4 regions of the Thiolapillus sp. genome follow, and region 1 is predicted to be linked to each of the others. Evidence: predicted binding sites of a transcription regulator. Region 1 holds the regulator's gene; each other region holds the start of a gene.
What was found. The regulator sigma-54, encoded in region 1, starts transcription at its own class of promoters, with help from an activator protein. The targets are predictions, from matches to a motif close to TGGCANGNTNCNTGCTT.
Positions count from the first base shown of each region.

Region 1 (4,520 bases):
GCACACCGCTGCCGTCGTCGAGTTTTCTGGCATTTTCCAGCACTGTCTGTTGCAGTTGCGCGGTGTCGCATTGCAAGGGAATGTCCATGCAGCGCACCTGCAGGGGACAGGCACCGATGAGTTCACTGGCGTTGTTCAGCAGTGCTTCACCGATGCCGGGATGGGTGACCAGTAGGACGCCGATGCTCATGTGCTGTTTTCTTCGATGGCCTGCTGCTGGCGCTCGATGAACAGCTCGGCGGCATCGTAACCCTTGAGCTTGAGGATGTGGTTTCTGACCGCTGTTTCCACCAGGATGGCCAGGTTGCGCCCCGGCGCCACGGGTACGGTGATCTCGGGTATGTCCACGCCCAGCACGTTGCGGTAACGGCCGGCGCCGCGCAGGCGTTCCATGTCGGCGATCTCCTGCAGCTTCATGCGTCTCAGGTGCACGATGAGGTGCAGGTATTTGCTGCGCTTGGTGGCGCTGTCGCCGAACATGGCGGGTATGTTGAGGATGCCAAGGCCGCGTACCTCGAGAAATTCACGTAACAGAGGCGGGCAGCTGCCGCTGACGATATCAGGAGCGATGCGGCGGAATTCGGTGACATCGTCGGCGATGAGGCGATGACCGCGGATGATCAGTTCCAGGGCCAGTTCGCTCTTGCCCACAGCGGAATGGCCGGTGAGCAGCACACCCATGCCCAGCACCTCAAGGAAGACGCCGTGAAGATTGGTCTTTCGGGCGAAGAAACGGGCCGCGTAATACTGCAGGTTGTCCAGCACCTGGGCGTCCTTGAGCGAAGAAGCCAGCAGGGGAACGCAGTGCTTGTCCGACAGTGTGTCCAGTGTCTTGAGAGATTTCAGCCGGTTGCTCAGGATGATGGCGGCGGGCTCGGCGGCGAACAGTCTCTGCAGCGCGGCTTTCTGGTCTTCGGTGTTCAGGCCGGTGAGATATTTTTTTTCCTTGGGGCCGATGATCTGCACCGGACTGGGATGAATGTAGTTCAGTGGGCCGGCGATGATGGGGTCCGATTTTTCCAGATCGGCGTCGAAAATAATGTTTCCCAGCCCTTTCTTGCCTGCCAGCAGGCGCAGGCGCAGGCGCACCTGCAGGGCATCGAGCAGATCCTTAACTGTGATCTGATGCTGCATCAGGCAGTGGCGGTGGATTGAGCAGGCGCAACACCTGTTCGGCGTTCGTGGCCTGCCTGACCTGGGCGCAGAGCTCGGGCTTGTTGAACAACTTGGCAAGCTCGGCCAGCAGTTCCAGGTGGGCTTCTGTCGCCTGTTCCGGCACCAGCAGACCGAAAACCAGATCCACGGGTTTGCCGTCCATGGAATCGAAGTCGATGCCTTCGTTCAGTTGCAGAAAGGCTCCGGTAGGTTTGTGTATGCCCTTGATGCGGGCATGGGGCAGGGCGATACCGTGGTTCATGCCGGTGCTGCCCAGGCGTTCACGGTCCAGCAGCTTTTCGTAGATGGCCTCTGCCGGTGGCGCGTTGGTGCCCGCTGCCAGTAGCTCAGCGATCACTTCCAGCGCCCGTTTCTTGCTTGCGGCATTGTTGGACAGGCTGATCTGATCCAGCTGCAGTAAATCTTCAGGTAACATGATGTCTGATGAGTTGTGGGAACCTCCCTAACGGTTGTTCGGGAGGTTCCGGCCTGTTGAAGGGCTGCAGCCTGTAGTTGCTGCAATCTCCGGATTATTCCGGCATTTCGGCCATGACGACTTTTGCGCCGTTGCCGCGAGCCCGTTTCTGGATTTTTTCCTTGTGTTTGAGAATCTGCCGGTCAAGTTTGTCCACCAAGCCGTCGATGGCCGCATACATATCCTCTTCACTGGCCTCGGCGAATACGTCGGCACCGCTGACATGCACGGTGGCTTCTGCCTTTTGCATGTGTTTTTCCACACTCAGGATAACGTGTACGTTGGTGACATGATCAAAATGGCGTTCGATGCGCTTGATTTTCTCTTCTGCATAACTGCGCAGGGCGTCGGTGAGTTCTACATGATGACCGGTTACGCTCAGTTGCATAATGTTCTCCTTAATTAAACGAGACGTTTACGTTCATTGGATGGCGGGATTGCCATTGCTTCTCTGTACTTGGCGACGGTGCGTCGCGCGACCTTGAAACCGTCTTCTGACAACATGGTGGCGATCTTGTTGTCAGACAAGGGTTTCTTGGGGTTTTCTGCGAGAATGATCTTGCGGATGCAGGCACGGATGGCGGTTGCAGAGGCCTGATCTCCACTGTCGGTGCTGACATGGCTGGAAAAGAAGTATTTGAATTCCAGCACGCCTTTGGGCGTGTGCATGTATTTGCCTGTTGTGATGCGTGAGATGGTGGACTCGTGCATTTCCACCGCTTCGGCGACATCCTTGAGGATGAGGGGTTTCATCGCTTCTTCACCCTGGTCGAAGAATGCCTGCTGCACTTCCACGATGCGGGTGGCGACCTTCAGCAGGGTCTGGTTGCGTCCCTGCAGGCTCTTGAGAAACCAGCGGGCTTCCTGCAGGTGGTCTTTCAGTGTGGTGTTGTCGGTGCTGTTGTCGGCACGTTTCACCAGAGCGGCATATTCAGGATTGACCCGCAGCCGGGGCATGGCCTGGGGATTCAGGGAAACCAGCCAGCGGCCGTTCTTCTTTTCGACGAAAACATCCGGTTCCACGTAGCGGGTGTTGGCCGGGGAAATGCTGGATCCCGGGTGCGGATTGAGGGAGCGGATCAGACCGAACACGGCCTGCACCTGCTCGGCGTTCGGCCGCAGCAGCTTGCGGATACGGGGCTCGTTGCCGCTGGTGAGCAGGTCGAAATGGTCGCGCAACAGCTTTTCCGCCTTGCGCTTGATGGGGTCGTCGGCAGGGAGCTGTTCCAGCTGCAGCAGCAGGCACTCCTGGGGATCGCGTGCGGCAACGCCGGGGGGATCGAAATGCTGGATGCGGTGCAGCACCGTGAGCACCTCTTCCATGCCCACTTCCTCATCCTCCATATCGGCGATGATCTCCTCCAGCGGCGCATGCAGATAACCGTCCGGGGAAATACCGTCGATAATGGCTGTGGCGATGGCGCGGTCTTCCTCGCTGAAGGGGGTGAGGTTGAGCTGCCAGTGCAGGTAGTCCTGCAGTGTTTCGGTGTGGCTTTCCCGGGCGAGGTAATCGGTCTGTTCTTCGCTGCCGCTGTTCTGGCTGCGGGTGACGGGGATGTCGTACTGGTCTTCCCAGTTGGCGTCCACCGGGAGTTCTTCCGGGATGGTCTCTGTGCTGCTCTGGACTTCCAGTTCTTCGGAGCCTGTTTCTGCCGCTGTTTCGGGCAGCTTTTCATCAGAGGCGGCGGGTTCTTCGCTTCGCTCCTCTTCCACCTCCAGCATGAGGTTGGACTCCAGCGCCTCCTGAATCTCCTGTTTGAGCTCCAGTGTCGAAAGTTGCAGCAGCTTTATCGCCTGCTGCAGCTGCGGGGTCATGGTGAGGTTCTGACCCAGGCGGAGCTGAATGGAAGCTTTCATTAGTGGTTGAGGAGTCCTTTGTTTTCTCGTTTATCCATAGTTTAGCGCAAGCTGGCCCGTTTACCGAAATGACAATGCTTGATACAGGTCAGGTTTAGCCGATATTCCTCTGTTAAACGCCTCATTTTGGGAAATATTCACGATATTGCCTTGTTTATCCAGGGGTATTTGGAGCGCAAGAGGGCGTTGCCTGTGTCAGAGGCGGAAGTTTTCGCCCAGATAGGTGCTGCGGACTTCGTCATGGGAAAGTATTTCCTCCGGTGTGCCCTGTGCCAGTACAGCGCCTTCGGATACGATGTAGGCGCGCTGGCAGATGCCCAGGGTTTCGCGCACATTGTGGTCCGTTATCAATATGGCGATGCCTGTTTTTGCCAGGTTTTCAACGATTTGCTGTATGTCAGCTACTGAAATGGGGTCCACGCCGGCAAAAGGCTCATCCAGCAGGATGATGCTGGGGCTGGTAGCCAGGCAGCGGGCGATTTCCAGGCGCCGGCGCTCGCCGCCGGAGAGGCTGATCGCCAGATTGCGGCGCAGGTGGGAAATGCCGAATTCGGCCAGCAGTTCGTCGCAGCGTTCCTGACGTTCCCTTTTCTGCATCTTTTTGAGGCCGATTTCCAGCACGGCGAGAATGTTTTCCTCGACGTTCAGGCGGCGCAAAATGGACGGTTCCTGGGCGAGATAGCCCAGGCCGTGTCGGGCGCGCACATGCATGGGACTGGAGGTCAGATCCCTTCCTCCCAGGCCGATGCTGCCGGCATCCACGGGAATCAGGCCCATGATCATGTAGAAACAGGTGGTCTTGCCCGCGCCGTTGGGTCCGAGCAGCCCGACGACCTCGCCTTCATCCACATGCAGGCTGACGCCGTCCACCACGGCCTTGCCCTGGTATTTCTTGACCAGCCCTTCGGCGCTGAGAAAGCTCATGGCTTATTCAGCATCTCCCGCTGGATGAATGATGACCTTGACCCGCTCCGAGCCTTTTGCCGCCGCGCCGGCCTTGAGGCGCGCCTTGACGCGGTCATAGACGATGCGG
Region 1 covers NZ_JBHNMF010000073.1:3,227-7,746, forward strand. Annotated here, with positions in the region: gene ACOCD2_RS06170 (PTS sugar transporter subunit IIA) at 1-190, opposite strand, end outside; gene hprK (HPr(Ser) kinase/phosphatase) at 187-1,134, opposite strand; gene ACOCD2_RS06180 (PTS sugar transporter subunit IIA) at 1,112-1,591, opposite strand; gene hpf (ribosome hibernation-promoting factor, HPF/YfiA family) at 1,686-2,018, opposite strand; gene ACOCD2_RS06190 (RNA polymerase factor sigma-54) at 2,033-3,487, opposite strand; gene lptB (LPS export ABC transporter ATP-binding protein) at 3,683-4,411, opposite strand; gene lptA (lipopolysaccharide transport periplasmic protein LptA) at 4,415-4,520, opposite strand, start outside.

Region 2 (4,520 bases), on a different contig from region 1:
GAATCTGCCCGGCATCATCCCCGACGCTCAGCAGCACAACCTGAAGCCTGTCGTCCAGGGCAACGCTGCTGGAAGACAGGCCCTGTTGCAGGGGCAGTCCATTGAGTCCCAGGCTTTTCAGCTCTTCTTTCAGAACGCTTTCAAATGCCCCGGTGCCCCAGGCTTGGGCTGCATCCGTCAAAAGTATCATCCATTCTCTCCCCGCCAATAAAAAACGCTCCCGAAGGAGCGTTTTTCTCAGCATGACAGCAACAGCTTACAGGCTGTAGTACATGTCGAATTCCACCGGGTGGGTGGTCATGCGCAGGCGCGTGACTTCTTCCATTTTCAGGTCGATGTAGGCATCGATGAGATCATCGGTGAATACGCCGCCAGCGGTAAGGAATGCGCGATCCACGTCCAGTGACTCCAGCGCCTGATCCAGGCTGTGGCAGACCGTGGGGATGGCTGCTGCTTCTTCTGCTGGCAGGTCATACAGATCCTTGTCCATGGCGTCGCCAGGATGGATCTTGTTCTGGATGCCGTCCAGGCCCGCCATCATCATGGCAGCAAACGCCAGGTAGGAGTTGGCGGTGGGATCAGGGAAGCGTACTTCGATGCGGCGACCCTTGGGGCTGGGTACCCAGGGAATCCGGATGGAAGCGGAGCGGTTGCGGGCAGAGTAGGCCAGCATTACCGGTGCTTCGAAGCCGGGTACCAGGCGCTTGTAGCTGTTGGTGGAGGCGTTGGTGAAGGCGTTCAGGGCACGGGCGTGCTTGATGATGCCGCCGATGTAGTACAGAGCAGTTTCAGACAGGCCGCCGTACTGGTCGCCGGCGAAGATGTTTTCGCCGTCTTTGGCCAGGGACTGGTGTACGTGCATGCCGGAGCCGTTGTCACCTACCAGAGGCTTGGGCATGAAGGTAACGGTCTTGCCGTAGGCGTGGCCCACGTTCTGGATGACGTACTTCATGATCTGGTTCTGGTCGGCGCGCTTCACCAGGGTATCGAACATGGTGCCGATTTCGCACTGGCCGGCGGTAGCCACTTCGTGGTGATGCACCTCTACGGGTACACCCATATCTTCCAGTGCCAGGCACATGGCGGCACGCAGGTCGTGCAGGGAATCGACAGGAGGTACGGGGAAGTAGCCGCCTTTCAGACCGGGACGGTGACCGATGTTGCCGTCTTCATAAACACGCTCGGAGTTCCACTCGGCTTCTTCGGAATCGATCTTGTAGAAAGAGCCGGACATATCAGAGCCCCAGCGCACGTCGTCGAGGATGAAGAACTCGGGCTCGGGGCCGAAATAGGCAGTGTCAGCGATGCCGGTGGATTTCAGATAGGCTTCCGCACGCTTGGCGACAGAGCGGGGATCACGCTCGTAACCTTCCATTGTGGAGGGCTCGAGGATGTCACAGCGGATGTTGACCATGGTTTCATCGGCGAAGGGGTCGATGACCGCCGTGTCCGCGTCCGGCATGAGGATCATGTCCGATTCATTGATACCTTTCCAGCCGGCGATGGACGAGCCGTCGAACATCTTGCCTTCGGTGAACATGTCTTCATCGATCTGGCTGACGGGCAGGGAAACATGCTGTTCCTTGCCGCGGGTATCGGTAAAGCGTAAATCGACGAATTTCACGTCGTTGTCTTTGATCATCTTGAGGACGTCTTTTGCGGACATGAGTCCCTCCCGTGTTGGTTATAAAAAAATACAAACAACCATGCCCCGACGCTGGGTCTGGGGTGATGGTCATCCAAAAGTCCTGATTTTTAGTGCATGAACCATGCCACCCATGGGGCAGGCAGGTCAAGGGAAAAAGCTTGATCGGTCTATATAAGGAATTTGTCGCCAACAGCCTTGCAGCCGATTGCACTGCTGCGGCGAGGGGTGCACCAAAAACGTGCGCAACATGGGTTTTCTGCACCTGCCTTGTGCGTGCGTCAGCCGAAATACAACCGGACTTCGCCAAACTCGGGATGGTTTTTCAGCAGACGGTTCATTTGCTCCTGGAGTTCTTTGGCCTGCCTGGCGCCTTCGTAACACTGCAGGGGAAAGAAGATATCCAGGTCGATCTTTCCTCCCAGATAGTGGAGCAGGATGCGTTTCTGGCGTCCCAGGCATTCCAGCTCGCCCCAGGCTTCCTGCAGGGTTTCCAGGGCCTGTTCCCGCAGGGGAAGGCCTTTGCAGGTGGGGGCGGTCTCGTCGTCTTCCGGGTCGATATGGACGGTAACGTCGGCGATCTCCTCGATATTATCCTTGATCTGTTCTTCTACGGCAATGCTGATCATATGGCCTTCTGAAACCGAGATCCAGGGTGCAACCTGGACATGCACATCGGCCATGGCTTCGTGGCCCTGGCGGCGTGTGCGCAGCATGTGCAGGGAGCGCACGCCGGGAATGTTTCTGATGATGGTGCGGATTTCGTCGACCTTGTCCTCTTCCAGGGATTCATCCACCAGTTCGCGCATGGCGCTCCAGCCCAGATCCCAGCCGATCTTCGCCACCATGGCCCCGACAATGAGTGCCGCGGCAAGATCCAGCCAGCCGTGGCCCAGCATGGCGCCGCCCACGCCGATGAGTACGACAATGGAGGAAACAGCATCCGAGCGGTGATGCCAGGCATTGGCGCGCAGCAGTTCCGAGTTGATGCGGCGGGCCACGACGATGGTGTACCAGTACAGGGCCTCGTTGGCCAGGATGGAAAACAGGGCGGCGTACAGCGCGATGGCCTCGGGGGACTGTGCATCGCCACCCCGCATCAGGCGCTCCACCGAATCCCACATGATACCGCCGGCCACCAGCACCAGAAAGGCGCCCAGGGCGAGAGTCGCGGCGGTCTCGAATCTGCCATGGCCGTAAGGATGATTCTCATCCGGGCCGTGGGACGCATGGCGGGAGGCCACCAGCACCAGAATGTCTGTCATGAGATCGGACAGGGAGTGGATGCCATCCACGATGAGCGCCTGGGAATTGCCGATGACACCCACCACCACTTTGACCACGCTGAGGATGACATTGACCACGGCGCCCACCACGGCAACCCGGCCGGATTCAGAGCGGCGCAGGTCGCGGTGCTCCTGTGAGCCGATCTGGGGTATGTCTGTCATGAGCGTTCTTCCTGGACCCGTATCAACAGGATGTATTCGTCGTCTTCTACTTTCTGTTCCAGCACGAGATGCCCGATGATGCGGCACCAGGCGGGAATATCCTGCATCACGCCGGGATCGGTGCAGATAGCTTCCACTTCGTCGCCGGGTTGCAGGCCAGCGATGTGGTCCTGTACGCGGATGACGGGCATGGGGCAGAGCAGGCGCCGGCAGTCCAGCTGTACCCGGTTCATACCACCCATTCCCTGTTCAGTTCATGGGGGGGCAGAGGCGCTACCTTCACCTGGCGGGTGTTGCCTTCCGTGTCGCGGTATTCCAGTTCGACTTCCGGATCATTCTTGCCCTGGCTGTAACGGGCCACGATACGCGCGGCTTCTTCGATCTGCTCGTCGGCAAAATCCCCGTCGATGAGGCACAGGGGGCCGGGATGGCTGGTGGTTTTGAGGCTGGGATACTGGTTGCGGTAGCCCTGCAGGAACTTGCCTTCGCCTTCCTCCCGGGAAATGATGAGCTTGTAGCCGGGTTCGGGGCGGATATGACGGCCCACCTTGAGGAGCATGATGTCGTCCATTTCGTATTGCTTGCTGCCCCGTGATTTCCACAGATCCTGGAGCTTGACGGAATACTGCTCATCTGTAAGGAAGCAGCAGCCGCCGGCGGGCTGGGCGTAGTCCTCGAAGCCGAATTCTTTCGCCAGGGCCATTTGTGGCTTGCGGCTGCGTCCGGAAAAGTCGTACAGCTTTTCCCTGTTCACCCAGCCTTCGCGCTCGGGCAGGGTGGGGGGCAGGTTCTTCGCGCACAGGGGGCGCAGCAGGCGGTCTTCGATGCCGGAATCCTTCTGCACCACGGGCATGGTGTCCTTGCGCTGGGATTTCGGGCGCTGGCCCACCACCTCGCCGGTGATGATGAAGTCGAAATCATGGGCTTCCATCCACTCCTTCGCCTTCTTCACCATGAAGATCTTGCAGTCCAGACAGGGATTGAGATTGGCGCCATAACCGTATTTCGGGTTGAACACGATGTCCTTGTATTCTTCCACGATGTCGATGATGTGCAGCTTGATGCCGAGTTGTTCGGCAGACCACAGGGCGTTGTTACGCTTGGGTTTTTTCTGGTCCTTCTTGCGGATGGCGTGGGTATGTCCCTCCACGCAGAAGCCGGTGAAGAAATTGATGCCTTCCACATGGATGCCCTGTTCCTGCATGACGCGCACGGCCAGCAGAGAATCCAGTCCGCCGGATACGAGGGCTACGGCTTTGCGTTGCATGGCTGGGTCCAGATCATTCGAAGATGCAGGAATTATACCGGTAATTCCGCTCATACAACCTTTTACTCGATTGGGCATTTAACAGGCTGTTGAAAAAGACATCGATTTTCCCGCTAGTTCCACTTGGGAATGGAATTTGATTGTCTTTTTGCGGGCACAG
Region 2 covers NZ_JBHNMF010000239.1:399-4,918, forward strand. Annotated here, with positions in the region: gene ACOCD2_RS12180 (hypothetical protein) at 1-190, opposite strand, end outside; gene glnA (glutamate--ammonia ligase) at 257-1,666, opposite strand; gene ACOCD2_RS12190 (cation diffusion facilitator family transporter) at 1,927-3,093, opposite strand; gene ACOCD2_RS12195 (sulfurtransferase TusA family protein) at 3,090-3,326, opposite strand; gene ACOCD2_RS12200 (tRNA (5-methylaminomethyl-2-thiouridylate)-methyltransferase) at 3,323-4,360, opposite strand; partial or broken gene ACOCD2_RS12205 (hypothetical protein) at 4,374-4,520, opposite strand, start outside.
Region 2: glnA (glutamate--ammonia ligase) is a predicted target of sigma-54. The motif match lies at 1,759-1,775, and genes of this name have one in related genera.

Region 3 (4,520 bases), on a different contig from region 1:
ATGCCGATCCCTGGCGCCAGTCGGGGTTCGGATGTGACGATCTGGTTGATTTTCACGATATAGTCCATCCAGTCCTGCACCCGGCTGATATGCCCGAGGTATTGACCCCGACGCAGAAAGACCAGGGTAGGCCATTCGTTGAAACCGTACCTGCCCTGTAGCGGACGCTGTGCGCTCTGGTCGATGACGGCTGCGCTAAAACGCTCGCCGTATTCCTTGGCCAGCTCCGGCAGAATCATGGCGACATCGTTGCTTTCGGGAAAACGCGCCGGGTTTTCGGTAAAGAACAGCACACATTCCTCCTGTGCGCTGACGAAATCGTCGTGGTTGTCCTCGGTCAGCACCGGGTAGCCGTATTGTTTGATCATGTTTTCGATCAGCGCCATAGCGGCGGGTGATGTGGGCGGTGTTATAGACATGGTATTCGTATTCCTCATGGTTCTGGTTCAGATCTCGCCGGACAGACTCTTTGCTGCCATCTTGGTTGTGGTTTGATGGCTGTCACCTGTTGCGCCAGCCTCTGTTTGCAGTCTGGCTTCACGTTCAGCTTCCAGCGCCAGCAGGGAGTCTGGTTTAGGGGGTTCACGGTCGATCAGATCGGCAAACAGTGCTTCAATACTGGTATTGTCGAGCGCGCCGCTGGACACAGAGTCGCCGTTTTCCATGACCATGTTCACCGCCCTAATAGCACTACTGATCTTTGCCGCATCCTCGGGGCTAAGCACCTCGCGGGCGCTGTTCAGAAAGACCAGCACCCAGGATCCGACTGGCTGTTCACCGATCAGCAGGGTGTCAACCTCGCGACGCATGCCCATGCCTTCACAAACAGCATGGCCGAAGCCGACCTCTTTGATCTGCATGGGGATGCCAATGCACATTACTTGCTGCCCTGAACAGTGCTGTCTGCAGGCGCGATGTTCAGCTCTGGTTCCGGGTATTTGCCGCGGTGGTCGACATCGCAGCTGAGCGTAGCTTCACCTTGCAGTGGATGGGGCCTGTACTCGACATGAAAACCGGGTGACTTGAGAATGCGATCGTCGCCTATACGACAGGCAGCTTCCGGCGGCGGTCTGCCAGCTTCGTAGGTTTGCATGCTGACTTCATAACCAGCCAGTGTTTGTTCGGGCGGCAGGGGTTCTTCCCTGCGATGGGCATGGACATCAAACTGTTGCAGCCACTGCAATGCTGCTTCTATTGCAGGTTTGATCTGCTGTCGGGTTTTGTCACGCAGGCTGCCGCCGAAATCTTCCAACTGTACTGGCTGGACACCGACTAATAGCAGGTGATCAGGATATTTTCCAAGCATTTCAGCCATGGCCAGCACTTCCTGGAAGCCAGTCTGGTGCAGGCTCATTTTCTTTGCGCCCATGAATTTGGGTACTGCGTCACCCTCGATTAATTTGATTGAGCCCGGTGGTAGGCCGTAGTCGATTGCGTCGAAAACAACAAGAATGTTGCATTGCTGCACATGGTGCACCAGGTAAATGCCCTGGGTGCCACCATCCATCAGTGTGACATTGTCAGGGAACCAGTAGTCTTGGTTCAGTTGTTCGACGGCGCGCACGCCGAATCCTTCATCCGCCCAGAGGATATTTCCTATGCCGAGTATAAGTGTTTGATTTTTCATAAGGCGAGTCGCTTCGGCGATAAACTGTTAACTTATATTACATATTTATTTAATAATGTAAACAAAATATTCGACATTTTGGGGGTTGAACTATTTCCAGTTGTAAAGCAGGTAACCACTTTAGCTCGCAATGTGATATCCGGTTGTACCGATGTTATTGCTAGATAGGCGGGGTTTATATTGTATGTCTCTGTTTTCAATAAAAATTGCAAAGGTGGCATTAAATATGCTTAAGCATCATGCAATCGATACCGGTTACCACCCAGGGGAGAAAAACCATGACTGAAACTTTTTATGACGTGATGCGCCGCCAGGGCATTACCCGTCGTAGCTTTCTCAAGTTCTGCAGCCTGACCGCAGCTGCTATGGGCTTGAGTCCAGCTTATGCAGCCAAAATCGCCGAGGCCATGGAGACCAAGCCGCGTATTCCTGTGCTGTGGCTGCACGGCCTGGAGTGCACCTGTTGTTCAGAGTCATTTATCCGTTCAGCGCATCCATTGGCCAAGGACGTAATTTTGTCCATGATCTCCCTTGATTATGATGACACGATTATGGCGGCTGCTGGTCATCAGGCTGAGGCGATTGTCGAAGAGACTATCGAAAAATACGATGGCAACTTTATTCTTGCCTGTGAGGGTAACCCCGGTCTGGATGAAGGCAAGACCGGCGGCATGTCCTGCATCATTGCCGGCAAGCCGTACACTGAGCAGTTGCGTCATGCCGCCAAACACGCCAAGGCGATAATTTCATGGGGCTCCTGTGCTTCCTGGGGCTGTGTACAGGCGGCTGCACCCAACCCGACTGGCGCTACCCCGATTCACAAGGTGCCGGGCATCGGAAATGCGCCGATTATCAAGGTGCCTGGTTGCCCGCCGATTGCCGAGGTAATGACCGCAGTGATTACCTACATTCTTACCTTCGAGCGCTTGCCATCCCTGGACCGACAGGGTCGCCCGAAGATGTTTTACAGCCAGCGCATCCATGACAAGTGCTACCGCCGGCCGCACTTTGACGCAGGTCAGTTCGTTGAAAAATGGGATGATGATGGCGCGCGCAAGGGCTACTGTCTGTACAAGATGGGCTGCAAGGGGCCGACCACCTATAACGCCTGTTCCACCATACGCTGGAACGGTGGCCTGTCCTTCCCGATCCAGGCTGGCCATCCCTGCATTGGTTGTTCCGAAGACGGTTTCTGGGACAAGGGCGGCTTTTATAACCGCCTCAGTGGTATTCATCAGTTCGGCGTTGAATCCAATGCGGATGATGTCGGCATGACCGCAGCCGGTATCGTTGGCGGTGCTGTTGCCGTGCATGCAGCGGTTTCCGCAATTAAAAGAACACAACAGAAAGGGGATCAGGAATAATGAGCGTTATACAAACACCCAACGGTTACACACTGGATAATTCCGGGCAGCGCGTAGTTGTCGATCCGGTGACGCGCATTGAAGGTCACATGCGCGCCGAAGTCAATATCAATTCCGACAATATCATTACCAATGCGGTTTCCAGCGGCACCATCTGGCGTGGTCTGGAAGTCATTCTCAAGGGGCGCGACCCACGTGATGCGTGGGCCTTTGTACAGCGTATTTGTGGCGTCTGCACGGGCACTCACGCACTGACATCAGTACGTTCCGTGGAAGATGCGTTGGGTATCAATATTCCCGAGAACGCCAACAGCATACGGAATATCATGCAGCTGTCTCTGCAGATACATGATCACTTGGTGCATTTCTATCACCTGCACGCACTTGACTGGGTCAATCCTGTTAATGCGCTTAAGGCTGATCCCAAGGCGACGTCGGCATTGCAACAGCAAGTGTCGCCACACCATCCGAATTCATCTCCCGGTTATTTTCGTGATGTTCAGAACCGATTGAAAAAATTCGTTGAATCCGGCCAGTTGGGTCCGTTCAAGAATGGCTACTGGACCAATCCTGCCTATCTGCTACCGCCGGAAGCCGACTTGATGGCGGTGACGCATTATCTGGAAGCACTGGATTTCCAGAAAGAAATCATGAAAACCCGCACCATCTTCGGTGGCAAGGACACGCACCCGAACTGGACAGTCGGCGGTGTACCCTGTCCGATAAACATGGATGATACTGGCGCCGTTGGAGCGCTCAACATGGCGTCGCTGAATCAGGTGCACCAGATTATCAAGGACACCAAGACCTTCGTTGACAACGTTTATATACCGGATATCCTCGCCATCGGCCAGTTCTACAAGGGTTGGTTATATGGCGGCGGCTTGTCCAGTCAGAATGTGTTGGCTTACGGTGATATACCTGATCGTGCCAATGATTACTCAGCAGAGAATCTGATGATGCCGCGTGGGGCGATCATCAATGGTGATCTGAGCACGGTGCACGAAGTCGATCACCGTGATCCCGAACAGATTCAGGAATTTGTGCCGCACTCCTGGTACAAGTACCCGGATGGCGTTAAGGGGCTGCATCCGTGGGATGGCATAACCGAGCCCGATTTTGATGTTAGCAGCGCCAAAGGCACCAGCCATAATATCGAGCAACTGGATGAATCGGCCAGCTACTCCTGGATCAAGGCTCCGCGCTGGCGTGGACATGCCATGGAAGTGGGGCCGCTGGCGCGTTATATCGTCGGTTATGCTCAGGGGCACGAGTACTTTACCGAGCAGATCAAGATGGTGCTGACTAATCTGGATGTGCCGCTGGAAGCGATTTTCTCTACTTTAGGACGAACAGCGGCGCGCGCCCTGGAGGCGCAGTGGGCGGCGGATCAGCAGCTGTACTTCTTCGACAAGCTGATGACCAATATCAAAAACGGTGACAGCACGACTCACAGTGGTGAGATGTGGGATCCGAAAGAGTGGCCATCGGAAGCCAAAGGCGTTGGCTTTACTGAAGCGCCACGCGGC
Region 3 covers NZ_JBHNMF010000013.1:1,173-5,692, reverse strand. Annotated here, with positions in the region: gene ACOCD2_RS01765 (hydrogenase) at 1-419, opposite strand, end outside; gene ACOCD2_RS01760 (HypC/HybG/HupF family hydrogenase formation chaperone) at 447-878, opposite strand; gene ACOCD2_RS01755 (HyaD/HybD family hydrogenase maturation endopeptidase) at 878-1,627, opposite strand; gene ACOCD2_RS01750 (hydrogenase small subunit) at 1,906-2,991, shown strand; gene ACOCD2_RS01745 (nickel-dependent hydrogenase large subunit) at 2,991-4,520, shown strand, end outside.
Region 3: ACOCD2_RS01750 (hydrogenase small subunit) is a predicted target of sigma-54. The motif match lies at 1,843-1,859, and genes of this name have one in related genera.

Region 4 (4,520 bases), on a different contig from region 1:
TCCAGAAGTTTGTGTTGATTTCTCTTCTGAGAGGCCGCGCCTTGCTATGTCAACTATTTTTTGAGATTTTTAGTGGTTTTTCTCCTCTGAAACTCTAAACTCTAGTAATTAATGCAATCGTCGCAAAATTAATGAATTCTGACAGCCGCCGCCGGCCAGGGCGACAGCAGAAGCCGTGTGGTGGGGAGCCCGGAGCTGGCGCTGTTTCCAGCGTCTGGGATCGAAAGGCAGCCCGCTGATGGATTGGATCATAGCGTGTTCCCGCGCCTGAGTGTCTGTCATGGGCGGCAATATGCCGGGCAACCGGCTGGCGAGCATGGACTTGCCACTTCCCGGTGGGCCGCTGAACAGCAGGTTGTGGAGACCAGCAGCAGCGATGGTCAGGGCGCGCTTGGCCTGGGCCTGACCGCGTACCTCGCTCAGATCGGGCAGGGTTTCCGCAAGCCCGTTCTCTGGCGCGTGGATATGCTCCGGGGAGATCAGGGAGCGTCCACACAGATGATTGCTCAACTGCAGAAGATGTTCCACCGGATGCAGATCGATACCTTCCGCCAGGCTGGCTTCTTCCAGATTGGCTCGTGGGATAAACAGGCGATGACTGCTTTCCCGCGCGGCCAGCGTGGCGGGCAGTATGCCGGTGACGGGGCGCACATCGCCGGACAGGTTCAGTTCGCCGGTGAATTCACAGCTCTCCAGTGCTTCGGCAGGAATCTGCCCGGAAGCGGCAAGGATGCCGATGGCGATGGGCAGGTCGAAGCAGCCGCCTTCCTTGGGAAGATCCGCCGGAGCGAGGTTGACGGTGATGCGCCTCGCCGGGAATTCGTAGCCCGAGTTGATCAGGGCGCTGCGCACCCGGTCGCGGCTTTCCTGCACCGCCTTTTCCGGCAGGCCCACGATGGCAAAGGCAGGCAGGCCGTTGGCGAGGTGCACTTCTACGGTAACGAGAGGAGCTTCAATGCCGACGCTGGCGCGGCAGTAGGTGGTTGCGAGTGACATAACCTTCCTTGGTCAGTTAGTTTGGATGAACTCTCAAATACCCCTCCCTCGCTTGCAGGGGAGGGTTGGGGAGGGGGTGAAAGGCCACCCTGACCCTCGGTAACTGCTCCATGCGTTGCTCTACCTCCTGCATCCGTGCAGTCGTCTCCCCCAGGGGAGAGGGGGTACATTCATCGATTCTCCAGTATTTTCTCCAGTTCCGCGACCTGTTTTTCCAGTGCTTCGACTTTCGTCCGGGTACGCATGAGCACGGCCTGTTGCACATCGAACTCTTCCCGCGTGACCAGGTTGAGTTTGCTCAGTGCGGACTCCAGTCCGGTTCGCAGGTTGTGCTGCAGATCGCTCTGAAGAGCCTGCAATCCCTGGGGCAGACTGTTGCTGACTCTGCTGGAAATGTCGTCGAGGATCTTGGGGTCAATCATGACTTCTGCTGTCCGGTATGGAGACGGGTGTTCAGCCTAAACCACAGCCGAAGCGTTTGTCCAGCCTGTAAATGCAGTGCAAGGCATGCACCAAGCTGGGCGGGCTGTTCAGCAGTTGCGCCAAATTGGTGCGGCTGTTTGGTGAGTACTGCCTGAGGAAATGACCCGTCTTCTGTAACTTCATGTAATAAAAGAAATTATCAATGCTGGCATGGTATGTGCTTCATGCTAGGCCAAACACTTTCAATTCCGACGAAACAATCAGGAGTATTTGCAATGATGAACAAAAAACTCGCCATCGCCTGCGGAGCCATTCTGCTGGGTGCAACTTCCATGGCACAAGCCGAGCTGACTGCCAATATCGGCGCTACTTCCAACTACCTGTGGCGTGGTGTCAGCCAGACAGGTGATGCTGCTGCCATTTCCGGTGGCATCGACTGGGCCCACGACAGTGGCTTCTACCTGGGTACCTGGGCTTCCAACATCGACTGGGGCAATGGTTCCGGTGCCGAGGTTGACTTCTACGGTGGCTTCGCCAATGAGATCGGCGACTTTGGCTACGACCTGGGACTGATCTACTACTACTACCCGACTTCCAGTTTTGATGATTCCGATTTTACCGAGATCAGCGCCACCGGTTCCTGGAAGTTCCTGGAAGCCGGCATCGCCTACACTGTCAACGGCCAGGCTGACAGCGACGGTCCTTTCTCCAATGGAGATATCTATTACCACATCTCTGCCAGCTTCGACGTGGCTGAGACCTGGAGCGTTGGTGGCACTTACGGCTACTACGATTTCGATACCAGCAAGAGCAAATGGGACGATGTCTACGGCGACCCGGATTACGGGCATATCCAGCTGGATGTCACCAAGAGTGCCGGCGACTGGGGTGATTTCACCATGACGGTTTCCAAGGCTGATGAAGAGTCTGGCAGCGATGATGTGAAATTCCTGGTTTCCTGGGGCAAAACTTTTTAATTCAGGGGTAACGAGATGAAACTGGTAACAGCAATTATCAAGCCGTTCAAGCTGGACGACGTGCGTGAAGCACTGTCCGAGATCGGCGTAGCGGGCATCACCGTTACAGAAGTGAAGGGTTTTGGCCGTCAGAAGGGCCATACCGAACTTTATCGTGGCGCAGAATATGTTGTGGACTTCCTGCCCAAGATCAAGCTGGAAGCTGCCGTGAGCGCGGATCAGGTGGATGCGGTCATCGAGGCTATCACCAACGCGGCGCGTACAGGCAAGATCGGTGACGGCAAGATCTTCGTCAGCGAAGTCGAACAAACCATTCGTATCCGTACCGGCGAGACCGGCACGGAAGCACTGTAAGGGGGAGTGCTCTGATGGAAAACAATATTTTTGAACTTCAGTATGCCATGGACACCTTTTACTTCCTGGTAATGGGTGCCTTGGTCATGTGGATGGCCGCTGGCTTCTCCATGCTGGAAGCGGGCCTGGTCCGTTCCAAGAACACGGTTGAGATCCTCACCAAGAACATTGCCCTGTTCGCCGTTTCCTGCATCATGTATATGGTGTCCGGTTACGCGATTATGTACGGCGGTGAGTACCTGCTGAGTGGCCTCGCCGGTGGTGAGACTCTGGTTGTCGATGCGCTCAAGAGCATGGCTGGACGTGAAGATGGCTTTGGCGGTGGTTCAGTTTACTCCACTGCTTCCGACTTCTTCTTCCAGGTGGTGTTCGTGGCGACCGCCATGTCCATTGTTTCCGGCGCCGTTGCCGAGCGCATGAAGCTGTGGGCCTTCCTGATCTTCGCCGTTGTAATGACTGGCTTCATCTATCCTATGGAAGGTTCCTGGACCTGGGGTAGCTCCTCCGTATTCGGTTTGTATACCCTTGGCGACCTGGGCTTCTCTGATTTTGCCGGTTCCGGCATCGTACACATGGCCGGCGCTGCTGCTGCCCTGGCTGGTGTTCTGCTCCTCGGCGCCCGTAAAGGCAAGTACGGCCCCAACGGTGAGATTCGTCCCATCCCCGGTGCCAACCTGCCACTGGCGACCCTGGGTACCTTCATCCTGTGGTTCGGCTGGTTCGGCTTCAACGGCGGTTCCGTGCTGAAACTGGGTGATATCGCCAGCGCCAACTCCGTGGCTATGGTCTTCGTAAACACCAACGCGGCTGCAGCCGGTGGTGTGGTAGTTGCACTGATCGTTGCCCGCATTCTGTTCGGCAAGGCTGACCTGACCATGGCACTGAACGGCGCCCTGGCCGGTCTGGTGGTCATTACCGCCGAGCCTTCCACGCCTACCGTGCTTCAGGCCACCCTGTTCGGTGCTGCCGGTGGCGCACTGGTTGTGTTTGCTATCCTGGGTCTCGACAAGATGCGTATCGACGATCCTGTTGGCGCCATCTCCGTTCACGGTGTGTGTGGCTTCCTGGGGCTGATGCTGGTGCCCGTCACCAATGGTGACTCCAGCTTCTCCGGTCAGCTCATCGGTGCCGGCACTATCTTTGGATGGGTATTCGTTACCAGCCTGGTCGTATGGATGATCATCAAGGTCGTTATGGGTCTGCGCGTATCCGAAGAAGAAGAGTACGAAGGTGTTGACCTGGCTGAGTGCGGGATGGAAGCCTATCCCGAGTTCACAGGCGCTCAGGGCTCCGGCATCTGATAGAGGTACAACAACACTGTCTAAGCAAAGGCGCCTTCGGGCGCCTTTTTTATCTCCAGGGATGGAGTGTATGCCGCGAGAGGCCAGGGATGGCCGGAGCGGCGCATGTACAGGATGTACGGACCGAAAACTGCTCCTGCATTGCCAGCACTTCCGCCGTCCATGGCGGTCGTATGTCGCGGGCGCAGGACACTGGAAATGCTCCCGGCATTTACAGCATTTCCTCCACCCCTGCAGGTTATGTACGGGAGTTTGTAGGTCGGGCTTCAGCCCGACTTCCCCGCGGGGCGAGCCCTTGTCGGGTGAAGCCCGACCTACAACCGTATCGTGGCTCAGGATGCAGTATCTGATTTTCCAGCCCCGTATGCGGCCAACAAGGTTTCCTGGAGTCCGGGGAGGTCTTGGAGTTCCCGGATGCCCAGATGTTCTCTGGCGATATGGGTGAGTTCATCCAGCAGTTGCCGTTCCT
Region 4 covers NZ_JBHNMF010000136.1:12-4,531, forward strand. Annotated here, with positions in the region: gene ACOCD2_RS08975 (YifB family Mg chelatase-like AAA ATPase) at 109-996, opposite strand; gene ACOCD2_RS08980 (accessory factor UbiK family protein) at 1,167-1,418, opposite strand; gene ACOCD2_RS08985 (TorF family putative porin) at 1,695-2,396, shown strand; gene glnK (P-II family nitrogen regulator) at 2,412-2,750, shown strand; gene ACOCD2_RS08995 (ammonium transporter) at 2,765-4,051, shown strand; gene ACOCD2_RS09000 (hypothetical protein) at 4,072-4,215, opposite strand; gene ACOCD2_RS09005 (hypothetical protein) at 4,384-4,520, opposite strand, start outside.
Region 4: ACOCD2_RS08985 (TorF family putative porin) is a predicted target of sigma-54. The motif match lies at 1,626-1,642, and genes of this name have one in related genera.